DNA from 4 places in the Virgibacillus alimentarius genome. Region 2 is predicted to be linked to each of the others. Evidence: riboswitches for the same ligand, from Rfam matches in the RefSeq annotation. Region 2 holds a riboswitch; each other region holds the start of a gene.
What was found. Region 2 has a riboswitch for thiamine pyrophosphate ahead of thiC (phosphomethylpyrimidine synthase ThiC). Riboswitches for the same ligand answer to the same signal wherever they lie in the genome.
Positions count from the first base shown of each region.

Region 1: linked by a shared signal. The riboswitch ahead of tenA (thiaminase II) and the one ahead of thiC (phosphomethylpyrimidine synthase ThiC) in region 2 are both predicted to bind thiamine pyrophosphate.
Region 3: linked by a shared signal. The riboswitch ahead of thiD (bifunctional hydroxymethylpyrimidine kinase/phosphomethylpyrimidine kinase) and the one ahead of thiC (phosphomethylpyrimidine synthase ThiC) in region 2 are both predicted to bind thiamine pyrophosphate.
Region 4: linked by a shared signal. The riboswitch ahead of J2Z81_RS12240 (acetylornithine deacetylase) and the one ahead of thiC (phosphomethylpyrimidine synthase ThiC) in region 2 are both predicted to bind thiamine pyrophosphate.

Region 1 covers NZ_JAGIKX010000005.1:47,503-53,661, reverse strand. The annotation lists gene J2Z81_RS05180 (Rrf2 family transcriptional regulator) at 1-158, opposite strand, end outside; gene hmpA (NO-inducible flavohemoprotein) at 338-1,573, shown strand; gene J2Z81_RS16175 (IS3 family transposase) at 1,634-1,798, opposite strand; partial or broken gene J2Z81_RS16170 (IS3 family transposase) at 1,781-1,960, opposite strand; gene J2Z81_RS05165 (hypothetical protein) at 2,006-2,230, opposite strand; gene acsA (acetate--CoA ligase) at 2,316-4,031, opposite strand; TPP riboswitch at 4,266-4,365, shown strand; gene tenA (thiaminase II) at 4,502-5,194, shown strand; gene J2Z81_RS05150 (dicarboxylate/amino acid:cation symporter) at 5,255-6,159, opposite strand, start outside.
Region 2 covers NZ_JAGIKX010000016.1:10,157-16,315, reverse strand. The annotation lists gene J2Z81_RS09300 (sensor histidine kinase) at 1-138, opposite strand, end outside; gene liaF (cell wall-active antibiotics response protein LiaF) at 135-866, opposite strand; gene J2Z81_RS09290 (PspA/IM30 family protein) at 978-1,613, opposite strand; gene J2Z81_RS09285 (lmo0954 family membrane protein) at 1,627-1,986, opposite strand; TPP riboswitch at 2,185-2,299, shown strand; gene thiC (phosphomethylpyrimidine synthase ThiC) at 2,422-4,206, shown strand; gene J2Z81_RS09275 (serine protease) at 4,227-4,394, shown strand; gene J2Z81_RS09270 (hypothetical protein) at 4,839-5,288, opposite strand; gene J2Z81_RS09265 (hypothetical protein) at 6,112-6,159, opposite strand, start outside.
Region 3 covers NZ_JAGIKX010000024.1:38,209-44,367, reverse strand. The annotation lists gene J2Z81_RS11645 (histidine phosphatase family protein) at 30-620, shown strand; gene J2Z81_RS11640 (YcxB family protein) at 628-1,146, opposite strand; TPP riboswitch at 1,287-1,388, shown strand; gene thiD (bifunctional hydroxymethylpyrimidine kinase/phosphomethylpyrimidine kinase) at 1,523-2,353, shown strand; gene thiM (hydroxyethylthiazole kinase) at 2,353-3,147, shown strand; gene thiE (thiamine phosphate synthase) at 3,154-3,792, shown strand; gene thiW (energy coupling factor transporter S component ThiW) at 3,849-4,373, shown strand; gene J2Z81_RS11615 (acyl-CoA carboxylase subunit beta) at 4,595-6,124, opposite strand; gene J2Z81_RS11610 (enoyl-CoA hydratase) at 6,143-6,159, opposite strand, start outside.
Region 4 covers NZ_JAGIKX010000027.1:25,503-31,661, forward strand. The annotation lists gene J2Z81_RS12220 (biotin transporter BioY) at 1-532, opposite strand, end outside; gene J2Z81_RS12225 (ABC transporter substrate-binding protein) at 637-1,626, opposite strand; gene J2Z81_RS12230 (ABC transporter permease) at 1,629-2,366, opposite strand; gene J2Z81_RS12235 (ABC transporter ATP-binding protein) at 2,363-3,133, opposite strand; gene J2Z81_RS12240 (acetylornithine deacetylase) at 3,164-4,495, opposite strand; TPP riboswitch at 4,600-4,704, opposite strand; gene J2Z81_RS12245 (pyridoxal phosphate-dependent aminotransferase) at 4,985-6,157, opposite strand.

The DNA.
Region 1 (6,159 bases), on a different contig from region 2:
CCAAGCTTATTTAGTTCAAACACAATCTTACCTAAATGATGTTGAGAAATAAAAAAGATTTCGGATATTTCCTTAATGCTTGCTAATTTCCCTTCTGGTTTCATTGCAGTGAAAATCAGTACACGAAGTGCATAGTCTGTATATTTTTTTAATTGCATCTATATTTACCTCCTTTTTAATTATTTATTTATCTATCTTCACAATATTGTAACAGAATTTTCCTTTTAGCTATTGAATAGGATATATTTACATTATACAATAAAGATGTATTTGAAATACATGTTTATTTAACCGGTTAAGAAGTATAATCTATTATTTACAAAGGGAGTGCTTTACTTTGGTAACAAAAACAACAGTTGAGTTGGACGAACGTACTAAAGACATTATAAAAGCGACTGTACCTGTACTACAAGAACGTGGAGATGAAATAACCAAACGTTTCTATCAGTTCATGCTAAGTGAGCATCCGGAATTAAAAAATATTTTCAATCAAACCAATCAAAGAAAAGGCGATCAATCGCATGCTCTTGCTAATACGGTTTATGCTGCTGCAGCAAACATTGATCAATTAGAAAACATAATGCCTGTTGTCACACAAGTTGCCCATAAACATCGAAGCCTGAACATAAAGCCTCATCACTATCCTATCGTCGGAAAATATCTATTATTAGGCATGAAAGATGTGCTTGGTGATGCAGCAACAGATGAAGTTATTAATGCTTGGGAGAAAGCATACGGCGTCATTGCTGATGTATTTATTGATGTAGAAAGAAAAATGTATGAAGAACTTGAAAATACGGATGGCGGTTGGGTGGACTTCCGCGATTTTAAAGTAGTTAAAAAAGTTGTTGAAAGCGATGTAATTACTTCCTTTTATTTAGACGCAGCAGACGGCAAACCATTCCCTGCCCACCAAGCTGGACAATATATTACAGTGAAAGCAGATATAGAAGGAGAACCTTATACACACTTACGCCAGTACACATTGTCTTGTGCACCAGGGGAAAGATTTTACCGAATCAGTGTAAAGCGTGAGGATGCGATAGGAGATAATCCAGCAGGTATTGTCTCCAACTATTTACATGCTAACCTGGAAGAAGGCAGTATTTTACCTATTAGTGCACCATCTGGTGATTTTATCCTTGATCAAAAAGATGATAGACCACTAGTCTTAATCAGTGGCGGTGTTGGGCTGACACCAATGATGAGTATGTTAGAAACTGTGATCAAGGTACAGCCAGAACGTGAAGTACTGTTCATCCATGCGGCACAATCCGGTAAGGTCCATGCAATGAAAGATAGAGTTAAGGAAATAACAAAGGCACATAAACAAGTAAAAGCTTATACAATCTATGATCATCCAACACTGGAAGATGAAGGACAATATGATAAACTTGGCTACATTGACCAAGAGTGGCTGGAATCTGTCATACCTACATCAAATGCAGCATTTTACTTCTGTGGACCAAAAGGATTTATGCGTGCTATGTATCAACATTTAACAAACCTTGATGTAGCAGATGAAGATATTCGTTATGAGGTATTTGGTCCAGCAACAGCAATTACAGCATAATTAAAAAAATACAAGACACGTGAGTCAAGTGTACTGAACCCATAAAGTTAAACTTAAATTTTAAGCTGCTAATTGGCTGGTTTGTTTCCGGTATTCAACCGGACTCATTCCAGTCAATTTTGCTTTTATTCTCTTATGATTATAATAGTAAATATACTTGTCAATACTGTATTTTCGTGACTTACGTGTGAATTTGGTGCATGCAAATCCAAGTTTATTCATGATGCGTAAAACTTTCTTGTGATTGACAATATATTCACGGTTTCTCAGCTCGATATTAATTCTTCGGTAACCATAGTTACCGTTGTGTTCTTCAAATATATCCTGAATTACTTTTTCAATTTCTTTATCTGGGTTAGTTTCATTGAATCTTTTCTGCCAATACATATAAGTAGCCTTTGGAAATTTTGTCGCTTCAAGGATTACTGCTAGTCAGAATTTTCCTAGTAGTTCGTGGATGATTCTAGATTCTGTTTTCGCAGTCGGCTCGGAATATTTTTCCCTGAAGCTCGGAGCTTTTTTAAGTAAGCATTCTCCACACGCAGTGGTTCGCTTAGCTGGAATACCAAATTTATTGGCTAACAATTTGTATCCACCTTCACCTGCTAAATACGCTTTTACAACTGCCAGTTTAAATGCTAAATCATACTTAGCCATATAAAACACCCCTAAAATTAGACTTTTGGTCTAACTCTAGGGGTGCACATCAAAGAACGTGTCTTGTATTTTTTCATTCTAAAACCTATTTTTCTAATGTTGAAGTATCACCTGTTGGTAATCCGAGCTCCCGTGATTTTAGAAGACGACGCATAATCTTACCGCTTCGGGTCTTAGGTATAGCATCTGTCACTTCTAATTCACGTGGCGCTGCATGGGCACTTAAACCTGTTTTTACAAATTGGCGAATATCCTCCAATAATTCGGATGCATCTTCATATCCCTCGTTTAGGGAAATAAAGGCTTTAATGATTTCGCCGCGTTCAGGATGTGGCTTACCAATCACACCAGCTTCAGCCACAGCTGGATGTTCGAGCAATTTACTTTCTACTTCGAATGGCCCAACTCGTTCACCAGATGTGTTAATGACATCATCTAATCGGCCCTGGAACCAAAAATATCCGTCTTCATCGCGATAGGCACTATCACCAGAGAGGTACCAGCCATTAACAAAATAGCTCTCAAATTTACCAGGGTTATTCCAGATTTTACGCATCATTGCAGGCCAACCTTCTTTAATAGCCAGGTTACCCATTTGGTTTGGCGGTAGTTCATTTCCTTCATTATCAACGATAGATGCTTCAATACCTGGAATTGGTTTTCCCATGGAACCAGGACGTATTTCTTGAGAAGGGAAATTCACAATAATATGTGCTCCAGTCTCTGTCATCCACCATGTATCATGAATTCGGTGGTTAAGCGCTTCCAATCCCCAAGTGATTACTTCCGGATTTAATGGCTCACCCACACTCATTACATGACGTAAGGATGATAAATCAAATCGTTTTACAACATCTTCTCCTGCACTAACTAACTTTCGTAATGCTGTTGGTGCTGTATACCATACGGATACATTGTATTTTTCGATTGTATCGTACCAAGCTTCTGGTGAAAATCGTCCACCACGGACAACATTTGAAACTCCTTTTAACCATGGGCCAAAAATTCCGTATGATGTTCCAGTGACCCATCCTGGATCTGCCGTACACCAGTATACATCATCATCTTTTAGATCAAGTACCCATTCTGCTGTAATATATTGTTGAATCATTATATTATGAACATGATAAACGCCTTTTGGTTTTCCAGTTGAACCAGAGGTATAATGAATGAGCATTCCATCTTCTAAGTCCACCCATTCTATATCAAAATCACTTGATGCACTTTCCATTTCTTCTTTATAATCAATATACTTATCCGCTGTTTCATTATGATTTTCGATAAGAATGATCTTTTTTAGTTCCGGAAGATCCTTTTGCGGAACACGCTCCAAGAGATCTGGAGTGGTTATTAAAACTTTTGCTTCACTATCCTGCAAGCGATCGCGAACAGCTTGCTCCATAAATGCTTCAAATAGTGGTCCAGCAATCGCACCGGTTTTTATAATTCCAAAAAATGATATATAAAATTCAGGACTCCTTGGTAGAAATAGAAAAACACGATCACCTTTTTGAACATCATGCTTTTTTAATACATTTGCAAACTGATTGCTTTTTTTACTGATTTGTTCAAAGGTTAATTGTTCTTCTCTATCAGGAGATGAATAATATAAAGCAACTTTATCTTTTAATTTTGGATTTTGTGCATGTCGGTCAACAGCTTCATATGCTATATTCACCTTTCCAGTCTCATTCCAGCTGAAATGCTTTTTCGCATCCTCCCATGAGAATGTTTCTCGCATTTTATCATAATCTTGTAAATTATACTTCCCTTTCTGAGCGGGTATACGTTGCATGTCCATGTTATCACCTCATGTTGTTTAGTTTGGAATTCTATTAATTTTTAAAAATTGTGTAATTACACTTTATTGTAACAATTTTGTCTATATATTTATTTTAGAACATTTTGTGACATTTTTAAAGTAATTTTGCTTAGATTGCCTATAAAAATTTTCTTATACCTCTATGAAGCTATCTTGCTTTATACAATCAGATATGATTTAATGGCATTAATAGTTAAATAACTTAATATTTTTTCATTTCACTAGGGGAGCAATTTAATTGCTGAGAGAGGAAGCTTGACCCTTTGAACCTGATCTAGTTTGCACTAGCGTAGGGAAGTGGAACATGCGATATTTGTATGCGCATAACCCATTCTTCCTACCAATGAAAGAATGGGTTTTTCGTTTCCTCTTAATCATTTTAGGAGGTCGATCGATTTAACAGTTTGGTCTTTGTTTCTAGTAAATACAGGAAAAAGGAGATATATAAAATGGAAAATTTATTCACAGACAGGTTATGGAACAAAGTAGAACCTATTTGGAAGTCTTATTTAGAACATCCTTTTGTAAAAGGACTTGGAGAAGGCTGGCTAGATCAAGAAAAATTTAAGCATTGGATGAAACAGGATTACATTTATCTTATTGAGTATTCACGTCTATTTGCTTTAGGAAGTGCGAAAGCTACAGATTTAGATACCATGACTACTTTTGCAAATCTGCTTCACGGAACATTAGATATGGAAATGGATCTTCACCGTAAATATGCAAGTAAGTTCGGCATATCCAATGAAGAATTAGAAAACACAGAAGCAGCTGCTACTACAACCGCGTATACAAGCTATATGCTAAATGTTTCGCAGCGTGGAGGCATTGAAAATGTTGTCGCCTCTGTACTTGCATGCGCTTGGAGTTATAATTACATTGGCAAGTCACTGGCGAAGGTGCCTGGTGCTTTAGAACATGAATTTTACGGAAACTGGGTACAAATGTATTCATCTGATGAATTCACAGCGTTAGCAAATGATTGTATTGATTTAATCAATACAATCGCTAAAGGTAAACCTGAGCATGAACTTGCTTTTATTGAAGAAATTGTTGTAAAAACAAGCTATTTTGAGTATATGTTCTGGGATATGGCAGAGAACAAGGAAATGTGGCCAGTAGAAGTCCGTGCTAGCGTTTAATAATAGATAAAGGTTGTCTCATTAGGTTATTACAACCTAATTTGAGACAACCTTTTTGTTTTAGGATGATTTAGCTAATTTACTTTCTTTTCGTTTTTCATTTTCAGAAATGACATATGCACAAGCTGCATCTCCGGTAATATTGAGTGAAGTCCGAAGCATATCTAAAAGACGATCAACCCCTACTATAAGTGCGACACCTTCAACTGGAAGACCAATTTGATTCAAGACCATAGCCAGCATAATTAACCCGACACTTGGTACACCAGCAGTTCCAATACTTGCCAGTGTAGCTGTCAGAACCACCATTAACATATCGTTTAGTCCGAGAGGGATTGCATAGACTTGGGATATAAACACCGTTGCTACGGCTTGCATAATTGCAGTCCCATCCATATTAATCGTAGCTCCAAGCGGTTGCACAAAACTACTAATAGACTTTTTAATACCTAGTTTTTCCTGGGCAATTTTCATCGAAACTGGTAATGCTGCACTTGAGCTAGATGTACTAAATCCAACAGACATAGCAGGAAAAAATTCTTTAAAAAACTTAGATGGTTTTGCTTTTCCAATTCCCCATATTGCCAAGCTATAGGTGATCGCTCCATGTAAAATTAATGTTAAGATTACAGCAAACATATACATGGCCATTGATCCTAATGCATCTAATCCTGCATCACCTATTGCTGAAGCAACCAAGGCAAATGCACCATATGGAGCCGTTTTCATAACTGCGTTAACAATGTAGATTAATATATCATTTGCTTGTTCAAATAATTGATATATTCCTTTCGTTTTCTCCCCTAACACAGCTAGTGCGACCCCTATAAAAATAGCAAAAGCAATAATTTGAAGCATATTCCCTGTTGTCATTGCTTCAAATGGATTTTCCGGAATAATATTTACGATTGTTTCCATAATAGGTGGAGCTGATTGCTCTTCAAAATCAGCTTTATTCGTCTCAA
Region 2 (6,159 bases):
CATATCCCAGACATCTCGTTCCATTAGGACCGACCACTCTTCTGGTGGAAATGTAAGAAATGTAAAGCCCATCATGATAAGAGAAAGTAAGACACTAAAAACAATTCCTATCATGGCATGACGTAAAACAACATTCATATGCGCTTCACCTCGATGTCACCAGATAACAAAGACGTCATAATTTTAACACGGCGATCCGTATGAACATAATTTTCCGTTTGATAGGAAATGGTTTGGTTCATTAATTTACCGTGGTAATTTCCCAAAATGGTAACACGTCCAAAAATGGAACTATGATGAATACATATTTCAACTTCATAAGGTACATAAATTACAATATTACCTATCATATGCCTTATGGAAATGACTGAAGTGTCATCAGGTAAAACAGTACTGCTAAGATCAATGACCCGATCACCAAAGAATCCATGAATATTGATATCTCTCCAAGCAAATGCTTTTTCACTTGTTTCTTTATCACCAAATAACCCAGCATCCAATACTGGTGTGATTTTTATTTCCCTTATATTTTCTTTTGTTTCATCTAATTCAATTATCGGTTCAATCCGCTCTGGTTCATTTTTAGATTTCGCATAATGAATAATCAGTATAATAAGACCAACTACAATTAAAAATCGTATGGCAATTATGTTTAGCACACTAAAAATTAGGGTAATTGTACCAATCCAAAAACAGATTTTCCCCCATAATTGTGTAAATTTTTTCCAACCTATGTATACGAGCGCACCTGAAAATAACGTAGAAAAAATAAACCCTCCATGAAAAAAGGACACTTCAATAACAAACAGAATCATCCCAATAATAATAATCCAATTCAAAGTGTCTGTTGTTAATCGTTTAAACATGTAGGGAACTCCTTTCTGGTTATTTAGCTTGGAATTTAAAAGACGCAGTATGCCTGCGTCTTAGTAGTATACCATGTTTCTAATTTCGTCTGCATGACAAAGACATTGGACTTACTTCGCTGATGCGTTTTCTTGCATTTCCTTCTCAAGTTGTGCAATCTTACGGTCAAACGTGCTTCTATAGTACGAACTATTCACTTTATATTCCAATCCTTCAATGTATTGCTCCATTTCGGCAAAACGTGCGTATGGACGATCCGCTTCCTCACTCACTACAAGATTTATTTGGTGGTTAGCGTGCGCTATATTTTCACGTCCCATTAATTCCATCCGGCGCAAATGCATATCTTTTAATTTATGCTTCATTTCTTCATACTTTTGTTCTAGTATTTCCAGTTGTGTTATTGCTTCTTCCCGGGAGTTTTTCATTCTCTCTGCTCGTCCCTGATATTCTTCATGTTCTTTCATTGCAAAATTGTACATTTCTTCTTCGCTAGCTTTTTCGGCAATATTTGCCTGTTTTAATCGTTTATCAGCGAAATCTTTCGCTTTAAGGTACTCTTTGGAAAATTCACCTTTTAGTCGATACTGGCGTTCAACTAACTTTCTGACCTTTTCTTTTTCCTGTTCACTTTGACGTAAATACTGATTCAACGCCGCAATCGGAATTTTTTGTTCCTTTTGATCCATCATGTGATGTAAATCTGCTGCAATTGAATCTTTTATACGAGTAAATATATTTGTCATTTGAGCACTCCTTTTAATGGTTATGTAACTCTGCCCACTGTCTTTCAAAATTTTTAAATGGGTCATCTGCATCCAAAACTTGTCCAGTCCCTAATTCTTTTTCATCACTTTTCCAGCTTGTAAAGATCACATATAATACATATGCTGCAACAATGCCTAATACTGCATATATATTAGATAAAGCAACTCCAAAAATGACTAATCCAGCAATAACCCAGCCAATCTTTCCTGCTGTAGAATTACTTTTAAGAAATTGTTTAAAAACAATATAAAGCAGCCAAATGCTGACACCTAATAAAACCATTGGTCCAATATTCATTAGCAAAATAAACAAGGCTGCTAATCCTGCGACAAAAAGCAAAAACTTTTTCAACTATTTCGCCTCCTTTTTCTTTACTTGATCTAGTTTATTTGAAAATCATACAAACCGTAATGAGCCGGAGCTATATTTTGTTCTAAGACTTAAGATGTATATTGTTCTATATCCGACGAAAAAATAAAAATCTACTGTCAAAAAATTGTTTATATACTTGACTTTCCTAAAAAATTAGTTATACTATTCTCAAAATGAATATTTAACTAGGGGAGTCCAATGAGCTGGGCTGAGAAAGAAACGCTATGAGGTTTCTTGACTCTTGGGACCTGATCTGGTTCATACCAGCGTAGGAAAGTTAAGCAATTACAGATAATGCCATCGTACATTCAGCCGGGTCCATCCATTTGGAACCGGCTTTTCATTTCTCAAAAAATCTACGCTTGTATATCTAGAATCTCGTCCTTCAAAAACAAAAAAAGGAGAGGTTTTTTTATGTCCAAATCGTCATTGAATGAAAAAAATATCTCGATTATGTCCAGTTTTTCTGGTAGTAAAAAGGTGTATATCCAAGGTTCAAGACCGGATATAAAAGTACCAATGCGAGAAATTGCTTTAAGTCCTACAACTGGTACCTTCGGAGAAGAGAGAAATCCGCCGCTGCGTGTGTACGACACAAGTGGCCCTTACACAGATCAAGATTATGATATCGATATTAGAAAAGGAGTTTCTCCACTTCGCAGTAAATGGATAGATGAACGAGGTGATATCGAAGAATATGAACAAAGAAAAATAAAACCAGAAGACAATGGTTTTAAAATGGAAAATGATCCAAGAGCAGACCGCAATATTTTTCCAAGAATAAATCCAAATGTTTTAAGAGCAAAAAAAGGACAAAATGTCACCCAATTGCATTATGCAAAGAATGGAAAGATAACACCGGAAATGGAGTTTATAGCTATTAGAGAAAATATGGATCCGGCTTTTGTACGTGATGAGGTGGCTAGTGGACGAGCTATTATTCCGTCTAATATAAACCATCCAGAAACAGAACCAATGATCATTGGGCGAAATTTTCATGTAAAAATAAATGCGAATATTGGGAATTCAGCTGTTTCTTCCTCTATCGAACAAGAAGTTGAAAAAATGACATGGGCTACCCGATGGGGTGCTGATACGATCATGGATTTATCTACAGGAAAAAACATTCATACAACCCGGGAGTGGATCATTCGAAATTCACCCGTTCCTGTTGGTACTGTTCCTATTTATCAAGCGTTGGAAAAAGTTAACGGTGTAGCAGAGGACCTTACGTGGGAAATTTACAGAGATACTTTAATTGAACAAGCAGAACAGGGAGTTGATTATTTTACGATTCATGCAGGGGTTTTACTCCGATATATTCCATTAACAGCAAAAAGAAAGACAGGCATTGTTTCTCGGGGCGGATCCATTATGGCTCAATGGTGTCTATACCATCATAAAGAGAGTTTTCTATATACACATTTTGAAGAAATTTGTGAAATTATGAAAACTTACGATGTTGCATTTTCTCTAGGAGATGGCTTACGTCCTGGGTCGATAGCTGATGCAAACGATGAAGCACAATTTGCAGAGCTAGAAACACTGGGGGAATTAACTAAACTAGCATGGAAACACGACGTTCAAGTCATGGTAGAAGGTCCTGGACATGTACCAATGCACTTGATTAAAGAAAATATGGATAAGCAACTTGAAATTTGCCGTGAAGCTCCATTTTATACACTTGGTCCGCTAACAACTGACATTGCACCAGGATATGATCATATTACTTCTGCAATCGGAGCAGCGATGATTGGCTGGTATGGAACAGCTATGCTGTGTTATGTCACACCTAAAGAACATCTGGGGCTTCCTAATAAAGACGATGTTCGTGAAGGTGTTATTACGTATAAAATCGCTGCACATGCAGCAGATTTAGCTAAAGGCCATCCTAATGCACAAAAGCGTGATGATGCCCTTTCAAAAGCGCGTTTTGAATTTCGTTGGAGAGATCAATTTAATCTTTCGTTAGACCCAGAACGTGCAATGGAATATCATGATGAAACACTCCCTGCCGAGAATGCAAAAACAGCTCATTTTTGCTCCATGTGTGGACCAAAATTTTGCAGTATGCGAATTTCTCAAGATATACGCAACTATGCAAAAGAAAATAAATTATTCACTAAAGAAGATATTGAAAAAGGGATGCAAGAAAAAGCTGAAGAATTCAAAAAGTCAGGTGGAACAATTTATCAATAAATACTGGGGGAATGAATGACATGGAAGTGCAACAGATTGAAGAAGAAATTGAGCTTGCATTAAAGCATATTTCCCGTTTAGAAAACCGATTAAAAAACATCCAGAAAAATTGTAATCATCAATTTAAATACCATCCCAACTTTAATAAATGTAAAAAATGCCACAAGGTAGAAGTATTTTATTACTAAAACAAAGATTCTATTGAAGATGGTTATAATAATCCAGTACGCTTTTTATATTTGCCCCGCCAGCACGCTTTCGCTTAATACTCAAAAATAAAACGCAGATACCTGCGTTTTATTTTTGGCATAAACCTTACCATTAAGGTTCTTTATCATTGAATAGCTTTAACGTGAGAGGATATGTTCCTATTATAACGATAATCATAGCAGTCAGAAATATAAAAAATTTTGACCAAGTTAAATCTAATAGTGCGTTAACTGGCAATACAATCAGTAACGGAGCGAGCAAATGGGACTCCTTTTCCTTGATGATGCCGTTTCATGTTGTTTTGACCCACAATATGGACACTTCAGCCGTACTATTGTTTTAATTGTTTGCACCCATGTCCATTTCTTTCCAGAATTTTGACAAACTGGTATGTTAACACACCGCTTTCTATATTTGATTAATTAATAACTTTGTCGGATGTAATCAATTGGCAGATAATTTGGATATAATTCGTTGCCATATTTATCTTTTCCATATAGTTTTAGTGCCGGTAATTTTCCTGATTCCACAACTTTGTCAGAGAGTGTTAACTTAATATCAAAGTCACTCCACCCCTCATCCATTTGCTTAAAATCCAGTTCCGTTTCATCTACCAGGACAGAATCATGTTCCACACGATAAAAAGCTGAAGCATTTTTTGCCTTTATTTTCCCTTCGATCGTTACATTTTTCTGATCTACAATCGTTATGATAACTTCTTTAAAATCAATAGAAGCATTCTGATCTACTTTAGTTGGTTCACTTTGTTCCGCATCAGTTTTATCGGCTTGCTTGTTTTCCTCAGAATCGCTGTTACTACACCCAACCAATAGAAGAATACCTAAAATTATCATGATATACTTTAGTTTCATAGTCATCCACCTCTAATCAACATTCATCTGCTTTAGCAACTCCATTTCATATGTGAGCTTATTTATTATATCCGTGATCCGTGCTCAAAAGATTTAGGAATAGCAATTGTGTAATGGAATGTAAAACAGTATAGTTATTATATTTTGAGCGATCTGAAATTTATTGTAGCATATTTTATAAAACGGAAATATAAAAAAAGGAATTTATTTATATTGTGAGGGATATATTAAAGAAAATCGGCAAACCGTTCTTCTGTAGATTTCATTGTGTAATAAAAGTAAACATCTTTTCTACCCTTTTAGCAGTTTTTTAGTTTTTTACATGTGACGTAAAGCATATAATTTCCTAGCAATAAAGCATATAGTTTCCAACCCTAGAGCCACAAGGCCTTTCACCATTTCATTTAGGTTTTATCTCCAATAAATTAAATTACTTTCCGAATAAAGTCGTGTTTTACTACATATTTAGATTTTTAGGAAGCTTTATGCTTTACATTTTTATTTTAGGAAATTTTATGGTTTATTGTTATTTGATTATGGCTATAAGTATGTACCACTCGTTGCCAACATATTTACCATTGGGATAATATCAAGAAAACAAGGATTGCAACTTTGAGGAACTTGAAAGATAAAAAAATCTAATACATCCGTACCGAAGAATTAGACAAATGATTTTCAACAATCGCGATACTATTAATGAAAGTCTGGGAAAAGATTGCTGCCTTTAGCTTGTTAGATTTGCTCCCCTTCATCTAACCTGTTCTTTAATTCATTGTGAAAGCCTTCAATCCTGACAGCAAAGATCTTAATTTTGTACAAGAAATTAGAACTCGTTAATAACAAAATCAATCAAATTAATGTCATCACCTGA
Region 3 (6,159 bases), on a different contig from region 2:
AGAGTTATTTTTAATGGAGGTGCATAAAAATTACAAGTATAAGCTTGGTACGACATGGTGAAACGGACTGGAATGCTTTAGAAGTCGTACAGGGGCAAATGGATACCCCTCTAAATGAGAGGGGAATAGAACAAGCCAAGGAATGTGCTAATCAGCTGGTGAAAACGAAGTATGATGTACTGATAACAAGTCCTTTGCAACGGGCAAAGCAGACAGCGAATATTATCAATGAAAAGCTCCAAATTCCGCTCATTGAAATGGAAGCATTTGTAGAAAGGTATTACGGGGAAGCACAGGGTATGACAAAAAGAGAGCGACAGGCAAAATATCCAGATAAAGATTATCCTAATCAGGAAACACGGGGAGCCCTTCGGAAACGCGTAATGGCTGGTCTGAATGAGATCATCGAGAACAATCAGGGTAAGCATATCCTGCTTGTCGCACATGGAGCTGTAATTAACACGATCTTAGCCACCATATCAAATGGAAAGATAGGTTCAGGGAAAACAAAACTAATTAATGCTTGTATTAGTAATATTACCTTTAACCAAGTGGAATGGAGGATTCAAGACTACAATATTGTTTCTCATCTTTCCGCATATTGCGAAAGAAGTGAATAGAGATTTGTTACTTAAGGTTTCTAATGAAATTTTTAATCATATTGTTGTATTCCGTTATCTCTTTTTCATTCATGTGATCCGGCTGTTTCGGAATAATTAATCCTTCTAAATCTGTTACATATAAAAAGTAATGTTTATTATCTTCGCTTACCTTTTCAAATTGATTCCAATTAAAATGGGAGGTAGAATGTTTTGTTTCTCTATCTATTCCATTCTCGGAAAAAGTCATTTGACAGGGGCCAAGTATATGTGAATAATCATTGTTTTGCAGTTTATTCTTTAATTTACGAAAAGTCATAGATTTATATAAATATGGAAATAGAAAAAAATAGATCATAGCTATTATTAGAATAAATATGGCCGATAATAAAGAAGTCTTTACAAGCAATAGCATTCCAAGGAGAATGATGATGGTTGTAATCCATTTAAAGTATTTAGCTTTTATATCATGTGTGCGCGAATTATTAATAACATCTTCTTGAAAGGCTAATAGGTCATCAAATTCAAGATTAAAGTTTACGTTCATTATGATAAGCTCCCTTTTACATAAATCATTTTCCACAATAAAATATTACTTGAAAACTATTTTTTATTCAACGTATTTCATCTAGTTGACAATTAGGTGTTATCATGATTAAGTTAAGATATAACGCATAATTAAATAGGAAAGTCCACTAGGGGTGCCACATGGCTGAGATAAGGTAAAATCCTCAACCCTTCGAACCTGATCTAGTTCAAACTAGCGTAGGAAAGTGGAGAACGGTTATAGTATATGAAAACAGCTATACCTTTGTATACGTATATCAAGCCACTCCAATTTCCTGGTGTGGTTTTTATTATGAAATTACCTTATCTCCATTTTTCCTTCATAGGGATTTTCCATGAAAAGGGGTTAATAAACGATGAAATATGCAACTTCTTCTGCACTTACGATTGCTGGTACGGATCCAACTGGTGGTGCAGGGATTCAAGCAGATTTAAAATCATTTCAGGAGCGAGAAGTTTATGGCATGAGCGTTGTTACGTCGGTCGTAGCACAAAATACATTAGGCGTTCAATCTATCGAACATCTATCTGTTTCATTTATAGAGAAGCAACTTGAAAGTGTTTTTAATGATATTGTACCAGACGTTGTGAAAACAGGGATGATCGCCACACCTGAAATGATGGAAGTAGTTAGTCATGCAATCAAATCTAACCATGTTCCATATGTTCTTGATCCAGTCATGGTTGCTAAAAGTGGAGATCATTTGATGGATAAAGAATCAAGACAGACGATCCGTGAAGCATTAGTTCCGTTGTCTACTGTTATTACGCCAAATATACCAGAGGCAGAAGAACTATTGGAAGTGTCTATTCAATCAACCGAGGATGCAGAAATTGCTGCCAAGCGAATAGTCGAGGAGTTAGGAGCACAATCTGCTATTGTGAAGGGCGGTCACTTTGCTGGAGATGCGATTGATATATTATTTGATGGGAAGAAAATTTACAAATTCCCGACAGAACGAATTAATACAAAGCATACACATGGAACAGGATGTACGTATTCCGCAGTCATTGCAGCAGAAATAGCAAAAGGAAAATCAATTTATGAATCTGTTGCGATCGCTAAGCAATTTATAACTGACGCCATTCGATTCAGTTTAGAAATAGGCAGGGGGAACGGACCGACAAACCACTGGGGTTATCGTTTGCAGGGAGTTCCGGAAAATAAAACGAAAGAGGCTAATTAATGGACTACATCACAGCAATAAGAAAACAAAAACCATTGATCCATAATATTACGAATATCGTTGTTGCAAATTTTTCAGCAAATGGATTATTAGCAATAGGTGCATCGCCTGTAATGGCAAATGCTCCTGAAGAAGTGGAAGAGATGGTAAGCCATGCTAATGCGCTGGTGTTAAATATTGGAACGTGTACACAAACTCAAGTGAGAGCCATGCTTCTTGCTGGGAAAACTGCTAATGATCAAGGGATTCCTGTTATATTAGACCCAGTTGGAGTCGGGGCAACAAGTTTCAGAAAACAAGCAGTAAAGCAAATTTTGGGTGAAATTAATGTATCTGTTATTCGCGGAAACACAGGGGAAATAGCTATCTTAGGGGAAGTCGGATCAGAAATGAAAGGTGTCGATGCATCAACAGATCATATCAATCCCAATATACCGAAGCAAGTTTCAAGAAGATATGGTTCAATCGTTATTACGACAGGAGAAACTGACGTTATTACGGATGGTGAAAGATATTCATTATGTAAAAATGGTGTACCCATGCTGCCAAAGGTTACTGGATCTGGCTGTTTACTGACTGCTATCATTGGAGCTTTTGTTAGTGTAGCTGATGATAGGTATCATGCGTCTGTAAACGCAGTTAGCAGTTATGGAGCAGCATCAGAAATTGCTATGGAAACAGTGAGTGGCCCAGGAGCTTTCTCAGCTGCTTTAATGGATAGCCTTTATAATTTAACAAATCAGGATGTTACGAAACGAAAAAGAATACAAATGTTCACAGCTCAGGAGGATTAACCTTTTATGATCAATGAAAAAGATCTTCTACTCTATTTTATAATGGGAAGTGACAATACAAAGCGCAATCCTTCCCAAGTATTACAGGAAGCCATCGATGGCGGAGTTACCATTTTTCAGTATCGGGAAAAAGGACTTCATGTAAAAAAAGGCGAAGATAAAATTCAGCTTGGAAAACAGCTAAGGAAGATATGTCAAGAAAAGGGAGTTCCATTTATTGTTAATGACGATATCGATTTGGCTATCCAGCTTGGTGCTGATGGAGTTCATCTGGGACAAGGAGACGAACCAATTAAAGAGGCTAGAGAAAAACTTCCAAATAATTTTCCGATTGGTATTTCTGTATCAACTATAGAAGAAGCAGTACTAGCTGAGCAGCAAGGAGCTAGTTACCTCGGAGTAGGCCCAATTTTTGAAACGGCAACAAAACCAGGTAAAAAGCCTATTGGAATTCAGACGATTAGAGATATTACGGAGAAAGTTAACATTCCAATTGTAGCTATTGGCGGGGTAAAAAAATCCAATGCTATGCAAATAAAAAAAGCAGGAGCGGCAGGTATATCAGTGATCACGGCAATTAGTCAAGCAGGGGACGCTGAGCAAGCTGCAAGAGAACTGCGAGAACAATTAGACAAGGTGCAGTAAATATTGTCGATATTTCCCGGGAAATATCACATTTTGCGGAAAAAGGGGAATACAATGTGAATCGAACAAGACTAATTACAACAATGGCAGTTTTCGTTGCTATAGCGACAATCGGTTCCCAATTACTCTGGTTTCCTGCAGGGGTTGCAAAGGCATATCCAGTACAGCATGCGATCAATGTTATGGTGGCAATACTATTAGGACCAGTTCCAGCTGTTATAATCGCTTTTGTGACGGGGTTGATTCGTAATATGCTTGGACTAGGAACAATCATTGCTTTTCCGGGGGGGATGATTGGTGCCTTCTTAGCTGGTATTTTCTATAAACATTTTGGCAAAAAAATAATGGCTGTGATTGGAGAAATTGTTGGAACAGGGCTGATTGGTTCCTTGTTTGCAGTCCCGTACGCGAATATATTAATGGGAAGTTCGATGGGAGCCATGGTGTTTATGCCTTCATTTTTAGTAAGTAGTATTTCTGGTGCCTTTATTGGTTATTTTATAGTAAAGCGAGTGAAACAAACAAATCATTTCCAATATTATGCAAATAATGGAAAAAAAGAAGGCAGGCATTTTGGTTAGGAACACCACCATTATGTAGGGCGAGGGTCCAAGGGTGGCATTACGTGATATAAAGATGCGGGGCAATCGTTTTTGCAAAGAAAAGAGTATAAGGTTCATGAAAAGTGCCAATAAAAGGATTAGAAATGGAACTTTGCGCTTGTTATTAAATTTCACTTGGATAACGTTTGTAAATGGATTTATGAAAAAGCACCTTGAAAATGATCAAGGTGCAAATTCATTCATACGGGAAGTACGCCATGTTTTCTCTTTGTAAATTCTACATTTTTTGATTCATAAGCTTTAAAACGCTTTCCTAATTCCCCTCTTAACTGATCTGGTTCTACAATTTGATCGACAACCATTTCAGATGCTAAACGATAAACGTCAATATCATCACGATATTCTTCTTGTTTTTCCTTTATAAACCTTTGTCTTTCTTCTCCTTCTAATGATGCTATTTTATTTGCATACACTGCATTTACCGCTGCTTCCGGTCCCATCACAGCAATTTGTGCTGTTGGCAATGCTAAAACAGCGTCTGGTTCAAATGCAGGTCCAGCCATTGCATAAAGACCAGCCCCATAAGCTTTTCTAACGATTACTGAAATTTTTGGAACCGTAGCTTCACTCATAGATGCCAACATTTTTGCACCATGTCTAATGATACCTTGACTCTCCACTTTTGTACCTATCATAAAACCAGGCACATCCATAAGGAAGAGCAGGGGAATATTAAATGCATCACATAATTGTATGAATTTCGCAGCTTTGTCTGCCGAATCTGGAAATAATACACTTCCTTTTTGGCGTGGCTGACTTGCAATAATACCTACAACTCCACCTTTAATACGGGACAATCCCGTTATTATTTCTGGTGCAAATAACTTTTTAATTTCACAAAAGCTGTTTGTGTCGATAATCTGATCGATCAATTCTTTCATATCAAAAGGTGTATTTTGGTTAGCTGGAATAATATCCTTGATTGTTTTATGAAACGCTTTTTGGGCGGGAACTGCAGCTTTTTTCGGTTTGCTTCTAAAGTTAGCAGGGAAGTACGTTAAATAGTTTCTTGCAAATTCAATGGCTTCTTCTTCCGTTTTAGCAAGAACGTCTCCGCAACCGGATACAGCACAATGCATTTTTGCACCGCCCATTTCTTCTAGAGTGACTTTTTCTCCAATAACCTTTTCAGCCATACGAGGGGATCCTAAGTACATGGAGGCATTTCCTTTCACCATAATGACAATGTCACAGAAGGCAGGAATATATGCGCCTCCAGCGGCAGAAGGACCAAATAATAGACAAATTTGAGGAACGCGGCCTGACAATTTTATTTGATTGTGAAAAATACGGCCCGCCCCGCGGCGGCCAGGAAACATTTCAATTTGATCAGTTATTCTCGCTCCAGCTGAATCGACTAAATATAACATTGGCAGTTCTAATTTTAGCGCTGTCTCTTGAATACGAATAATTTTTTCAACTGTTCTTTTTCCCCAAGATCCTGCCTTAACAGTCGAATCATTTGCCATCACGCACACTTTTTGGCCATTCATTTCTCCAATCCCTGTAACGACACCATCGGACGGTAACTCATCATCCATGCAGTTAGCAAAAAATGCATCCTCGATATCCAGTCCCTTATCGAAAAGCAAATTTAGTCGTTCTCTTACAAATAGCTTCCCACGTTCTTGATTATTTTTATGGTACTTTTCTTTTCCACCTTTTTTAATCGTATCGACTTTTTCTGTTAATTGTTCTACATAGGACATAGATATGTATCCTCCTTGTTAGTCTCCTTTATAAA
Region 4 (6,159 bases), on a different contig from region 2:
GCGGGTATGCTTTGCTGATTTTCCATGTAATATAGCTGGAAACTACAGCTTTCGTTAAGTCACCAGGCAAAAATGCAAGTGCGCTGATAGCTGTTGGCAGCCACGGGAGATTTCCTGCAATGGATAAATAAGTAACGCCACCAGCATAGATTAATAAAATTCCACCTAGTACATTGTACAAGAGTATCTTCCATAATGATAATTTATTCCAACTTTTTTCTACAAGATAACCGATTGTCCATGCAGCTATAGGCCAACTAATAATATATCCTCCGCCAGGGCCAAGCAATGGACCTAATCCGCCCCTTCCACCTGATAAAAGTGGCGTACCAATGGCAACAAGGATGATAAATAAGAGTAAACTTAGACCGCCCCGACGTGCTCCTAAAATCCCTCCGGCTAGCATCACTCCAAGTGTTTGAGCGGTAATCGGTACGGGACTGAACGGAAGTGGTATTGGAGGGAAGAAACCTAATACACCAACAATTGCTGCAAATAAAGAAATGTACATCATATCACGTAACTTCATCATAAAAAACCTCTATTCTCTATCATTCTATTACTAGAATAATATACAGTATAGAGGCTGATTGTCAACATTCATTTTATTTCGTTTACGATAGATTTAAAGCTTCGCTATTCTACAAACAAATCTTCCATCTCTGGTATTTCTTCAATTAATCCTGTTTCCTTCAGCCAATCAGCTGTCTCTTGCCATGCATCTTCACTTTGGCTTCCAAAACCATGTTCAGATTCCATTTTTGGCAGTAAAATTTCCATGCTTTTTGTCTCCACTTCCTCATCCAGCGGGAAATTAGCCTCGTCCTGATTATCTAACAGAATATCCAACGCTTCGTCTGGCTTTTTTTCCATAAAATCATATCCTTTTTCTGCTGCACGCCAAAATGCTTCAATCTTTTTTTGCTCGTCTTCCCATGTTTGGTCACTTGTTACACCTACTAGTTCATAGTAACTTGGGACACCATAATCAACAGGATTATTATATGCGATCCCATGCCCTTTACTTTCAAGCACCGGAACTTCGTGATTAATATAAGCTCCGATCACACCGTCTACTTTGTCAGCAATAAGTGAAGATCCTAATTCAAATTCTACATTGACCATTTCAACTGCTTCTGGATCCCCGCCGTCACTTTTCACCATTGTTTTTAAGATAGCTTCATTTAAAGGAATACCTGGGTAGCCGACTTTTTTGCCTTCAAAATCTTTCGGTGTTTGTACAGGACTATCTTCTTTAAACACAAGATGATTTAGTGGTGAACGAACAACAACACCTGTTGACTTTACTGGGATGTCTTCATTTGCTCTTGCCATAATGACATCCGGCTGATAATAAAATCCGATATCTATTTTTCCGGAAGCCGCTAAATTGAGCGGGTCTGTCGGATTTGCCGGAAATTGAATCGATACGTCGAGCCCTTCTTCTTCAAAATATCCTTTTTCTTTTGCTACATATAAAAAGCTATGTACAGCATTCGGATACCAATCAAGCATAACGTCCAGTTCCTTTAATTCATCTGCTTTTCCTGTTGCTTCTTTATCCCCACATGCCGTAAGAGTAGCTCCTAGAGCTATAGATATAAATAATACCAATGCTTTTTTCAATGTTATTTCCTCCATTTTAATGCCTTTTTTTCGAACATAATTACAATTAAAAAGAAAATAATTCCTAATAATGATAGGATGACAATCGGTGCAAACACACCCGCACCGTCAAACTGCGTCATCATTCTTCTGCTGAAGTAGCCAAGTCCTTCTTGGGCGCCCAGCCATTCACCAATAGCAGCGCCGATTACACTGAGCGGTACAGCCACTTTCATGCCAGAAAAAAAGTAAGGGATAGCAGAAGGAACATCTAATTTGAAAAATATATCCTTTTTGCTTGCCCCCATGGTTAACAGCAATTCCTTTAGCTCTTTACTGCTGGAACGCAGCCCGTCGTATGTGCTAACCGTTATCGGAAAAAATGTGATTAAAATTGTCACAACGACTTTACTCCATATCGAATACCCGAACCACAGTACAAAAATTGGAGCAAGTGCGATGATTGGAATTGTTTGTGATGTAATAATAATCGGATAAAATGTTTTTTCCATTACGCTGCTTTGCGTCATCGTAATCGCTAGAGCAATTCCAAGCACAATGGAAATGGCAAGCCCAATCACAATAATCAGTAATGTGGACGTGAGATGTTCTTTCAAGAGCAATCCTTTTAAGTCCCAAAGTTTGAGTCCAATTCCTGAAGGAGCTGGTAAAATAAATTCCGTATTAACAATCCTTGCCCCAACCTCCCAAACGATGACGAAAACAGCAATTAATAAAATCGAGGGGAGATAATTTCTCATAGGCTAATCCTCTCTCGAAGTTGTTCAATTAGCTGCTCCTTCATTTTTGTTACTTCCGGAGCATGAAGACCACTTAAGGTTCGTGGGCGATTCATTGGGACAACTGCTTCTTTGAGCTGTTTTACGGGCCTCTCTGTTAAAATAAAAATACGATCAGATAAAAATAATGCCTCATTTACATCATGGGTAATAAATAAAATGGTTTGGCCTCTTTTCTCCCACTGCGCAAGCAACCACTCCTGCATCGACAGTTTTGTCATCGCATCCAGTGCACTAAACGGCTCGTCCAGCAGCAAGATATTGGAACCGCTTAAGACAGCTCTTAAAAAAGATACGCGCTGTTTCATTCCACCGGATAAGTCGCTTGGATAGTTCTGCTCATACCCACTTAGCCCAAATTCTTTCAATCCTTTCACAACCTGCTGATGTGCATCCTGCTTGCTAACACCTTTTATCTCGAGCGGCAATACAGCATTCTCATAGATAGTGCGCCATGGCATGAGTAAATCTTGCTGGGGCATGTAACCAACACTGCCTAGTCGATTTGGCCGCTGCTCCCCGTTTATATGGATCGATCCACTCACAGGCTGCTCTAGGCCAGTAATCAGACGGAACAACGTTGATTTACCTGAACCACTCGCACCAATAATACTGATAAACTCCCCGTCAAAAACCCGGAAGTGAAGTGAATCAAGCAGATCTATTGACTTGTCCGTTTCCTGATATTGAAAAGACACATCTTTAAATTCGAGTACGGCTTTGCTCATCTGATTTCCCTCACATTCTGAAGGCTATTTTTACATCGAGCTTGCATTTTCTGCTGATGGATCATGGTTGGCTGACACTCCTTGTTTTGTTTTAGCTGTATGTGTCCATTCATAAATAAATTTAATCATTATTTTTGTGTAGTCTATCAATTGTGAAATGGAAAGCTGTTCATTAACACTATGTGCATTGAATGTATCACCAGGACCATAAATAGCTGTTGGAATACCTGCATCTCCAAGCCAGCCACCATCTGTTACAGATTGAGAAACACCTTTAATGACTTCTGCACCTGTAACATGTTGATGTGAATTTGCCAAAAGGTTCACTGCTTCGTGATTCTCATCCACTTCCAAAGAAGGGAAAATTTCGCCGCGATCTTCAATCATAGACGTTCCTCCCCATGTAAAAAGAGGGGGATTTTCCTTTAGCCATGGGTCTGCTGCAGCGACGTTTAGGATGTGCTCTTCTACTTCTTTAGCCACCGTTTCATGTGTTTCATTTGGATAATAATGAACTGTAATCCATAGGCGGCATTCATCTGCAATAAATGCTGCGTGTCGCCCCCCTTCAATTACAGCGGGATTAATCGTATTTGTTCCAGGCGGATAACCAGGGTAACTTTTCGTCACAGCCCAGTGGCGCTCCAGGTCCTCCAGACCATTTAAAATTTTCACCATTTTATTAATGGCACTTGCTGCGAATAAATTTCCACCTGCATGGACCATATTTCTTCTGGTCGCATCATGATACGTATTCTCACTTTTAATCGTAATCCACCCTGTTATCACACCGCCTTGACCATGAATCTCTAAATCACTCGTATCCACAACAACGGCAAAGTCCGCCTCATAACCCCGCTTGCAGCATTCCAGTGTACCTGCTTCTCCAACTTCTTCACCGATTACCGATTGAAAAGTCAGATCTCCCGGCAGTTCAACGCCGGCTTCAAAAAGCAGTTGAATCGCAAATAAAGCTCCAGCAAGCCCACCTTTCATATCTGCTGCTCCGCGTCCAATGATCACGTCATCTCTCACAACCGGGATAAACGGATCAACTTCCCATTGTTCATCCTCTCCAATTTCTGCAACATCAACATGACCATTAATCATTAGGCTCTGATAAGCATCCGATTCTTTTCCTTTTAATACTCCGACAACATTCGGGTCATTCGGATATACATCCCACGTGTCAATATCAAAACCTTTGTTTTTTAAAAATGATGCAATATATGCTTGTACCTCTTCCGTGTTTCGTGCTGGTGGTGCAGGTGTCCTAAAACGAATTAATGTTTTTAATAAATCAAGCAGTTCTTCTTGCCTCTCATCTACCTGCTTCATAATCGATTGGATATCTTTTTCCATTTGATAATCCTCCATTTCCATTAAAAAAAGCCCTTTCACGAAGAAAGTGGCTTTAGCATGTATCGTACGTCAAATATCTGTATTGTTGCCAATACAAAAATATACAAAATACCACACCGCTTCCTTCCGCTAGTACTAACTAGTTCAAGTTCAAGGGTCAAGACTGTTTGCGTCTTTCTCAGCTTCATAAAGCTCCCCTAGAGGTGATCATTTTAAATCGATTATTTTATTTTGAATTCATTAACAATTATACATGGATTGCAAGATTAAACAAGGGAAAAATTTTTTAACCTATTATTTTTTATGAAGTGTACCATACTAAATATAAAGGAGGCATTTTCATTGGCAAAAGATAAAACGAAAACAAAAAACAAAAGCAAAGAAGAGTTAAATGCAATGAAAACAAAAGATGAGAAGAAATACAGCAAATCAAATCGACCTTCGACTTAAATTCAGGGAGGACTTGCTTTAACGCAAGTCCTTTATTTCCTAAAACAAACCTAATTCTCCTATGCGTTTGGCAGCTACCTCTAATCTTTCTTCTGAATCAAGCAGTCCAACCCGTACATATCCCTCACCTGTACATCCGAATCCATTTCCAGGAGCCACAGCAACATGGGCTTTCTCAAGCAGTAAATCAGCAAATTCCTGTGAAGTATACCCACTTGGAACCGGAAGCCAGGCAAAGAATGTCCCCTTTGGCATATCCACTTTCCAGCCAATTTCCTTCACTGCTTTGATAAAACGATTGCGCCGGCGCTCATAAGTTTGAACCAGTTCTCTTACAGCAGTCTGATCTCCAAGAAGTGCCTGGGCCGCCGCATACTGAATGGCGCCGAATAAACTTACATACAAGTGATCCTGGATTAAATCAATGCTTTCGATTACAGATGGATTGCCTACTGCAAAAGCGACGCGCCATCCTGCCATATTATATGTTTTTGACATCGTATACATTTCGACTCCAATTTCTTTTGCTCCTTCTGATTGGAGAAAACTGCGCGGCTTCTCCCCATCAAAACCGAGCGCCCCATAGGCAAAATCATGAACGACACATAGATGATGTTTTTTTGCAAAAGCTACCGTTTCATCAAAAAACTCCTTTGTCGCAGTTGCTGACGTAGGATTGTTTGGATAATTTAAGAAAAGAAGTTTGGCCTTTTCTGCGTCTTCTTCAGAAATAGCATGGTAATCAGGTAAAAAATGATTCTCTTTTAACAATGGCATCAATATTTGTTTTGCATCGGCAAGCGCCATACCAGACAAATAATCCGGATAGCCCGGATCAGGCAGTAATGCCAAATCACCTGGATTCAATAAGCATTGGCTAATCTCCACTAAGCCTGTTTTTGCTCCAAAAAGGATGGATACTTCCCTTTTTGGATCTACTTCCACTCCATATTCCCTCTGATAAAATTTTGCTACTGCTTCTTTAAAATATGTATGGCCGCTAAATGGTGAATACTTATGATTGACCGGATCTTCAGCTGCTTTTTGCAAGGCCTTTACAATTGAAGGCGGCGTCGGCAAATCAGGATTTCCTTGCCCAAGATTAATCACGTCATGTCCTTCATCCTTCAGGCGCTGCACTTTTTGAACAAGTTTTGCAAAAAATTGCTCTGGTAAACGTTTTAACGTTTTCGATTGCTCAAATGTCCACATCG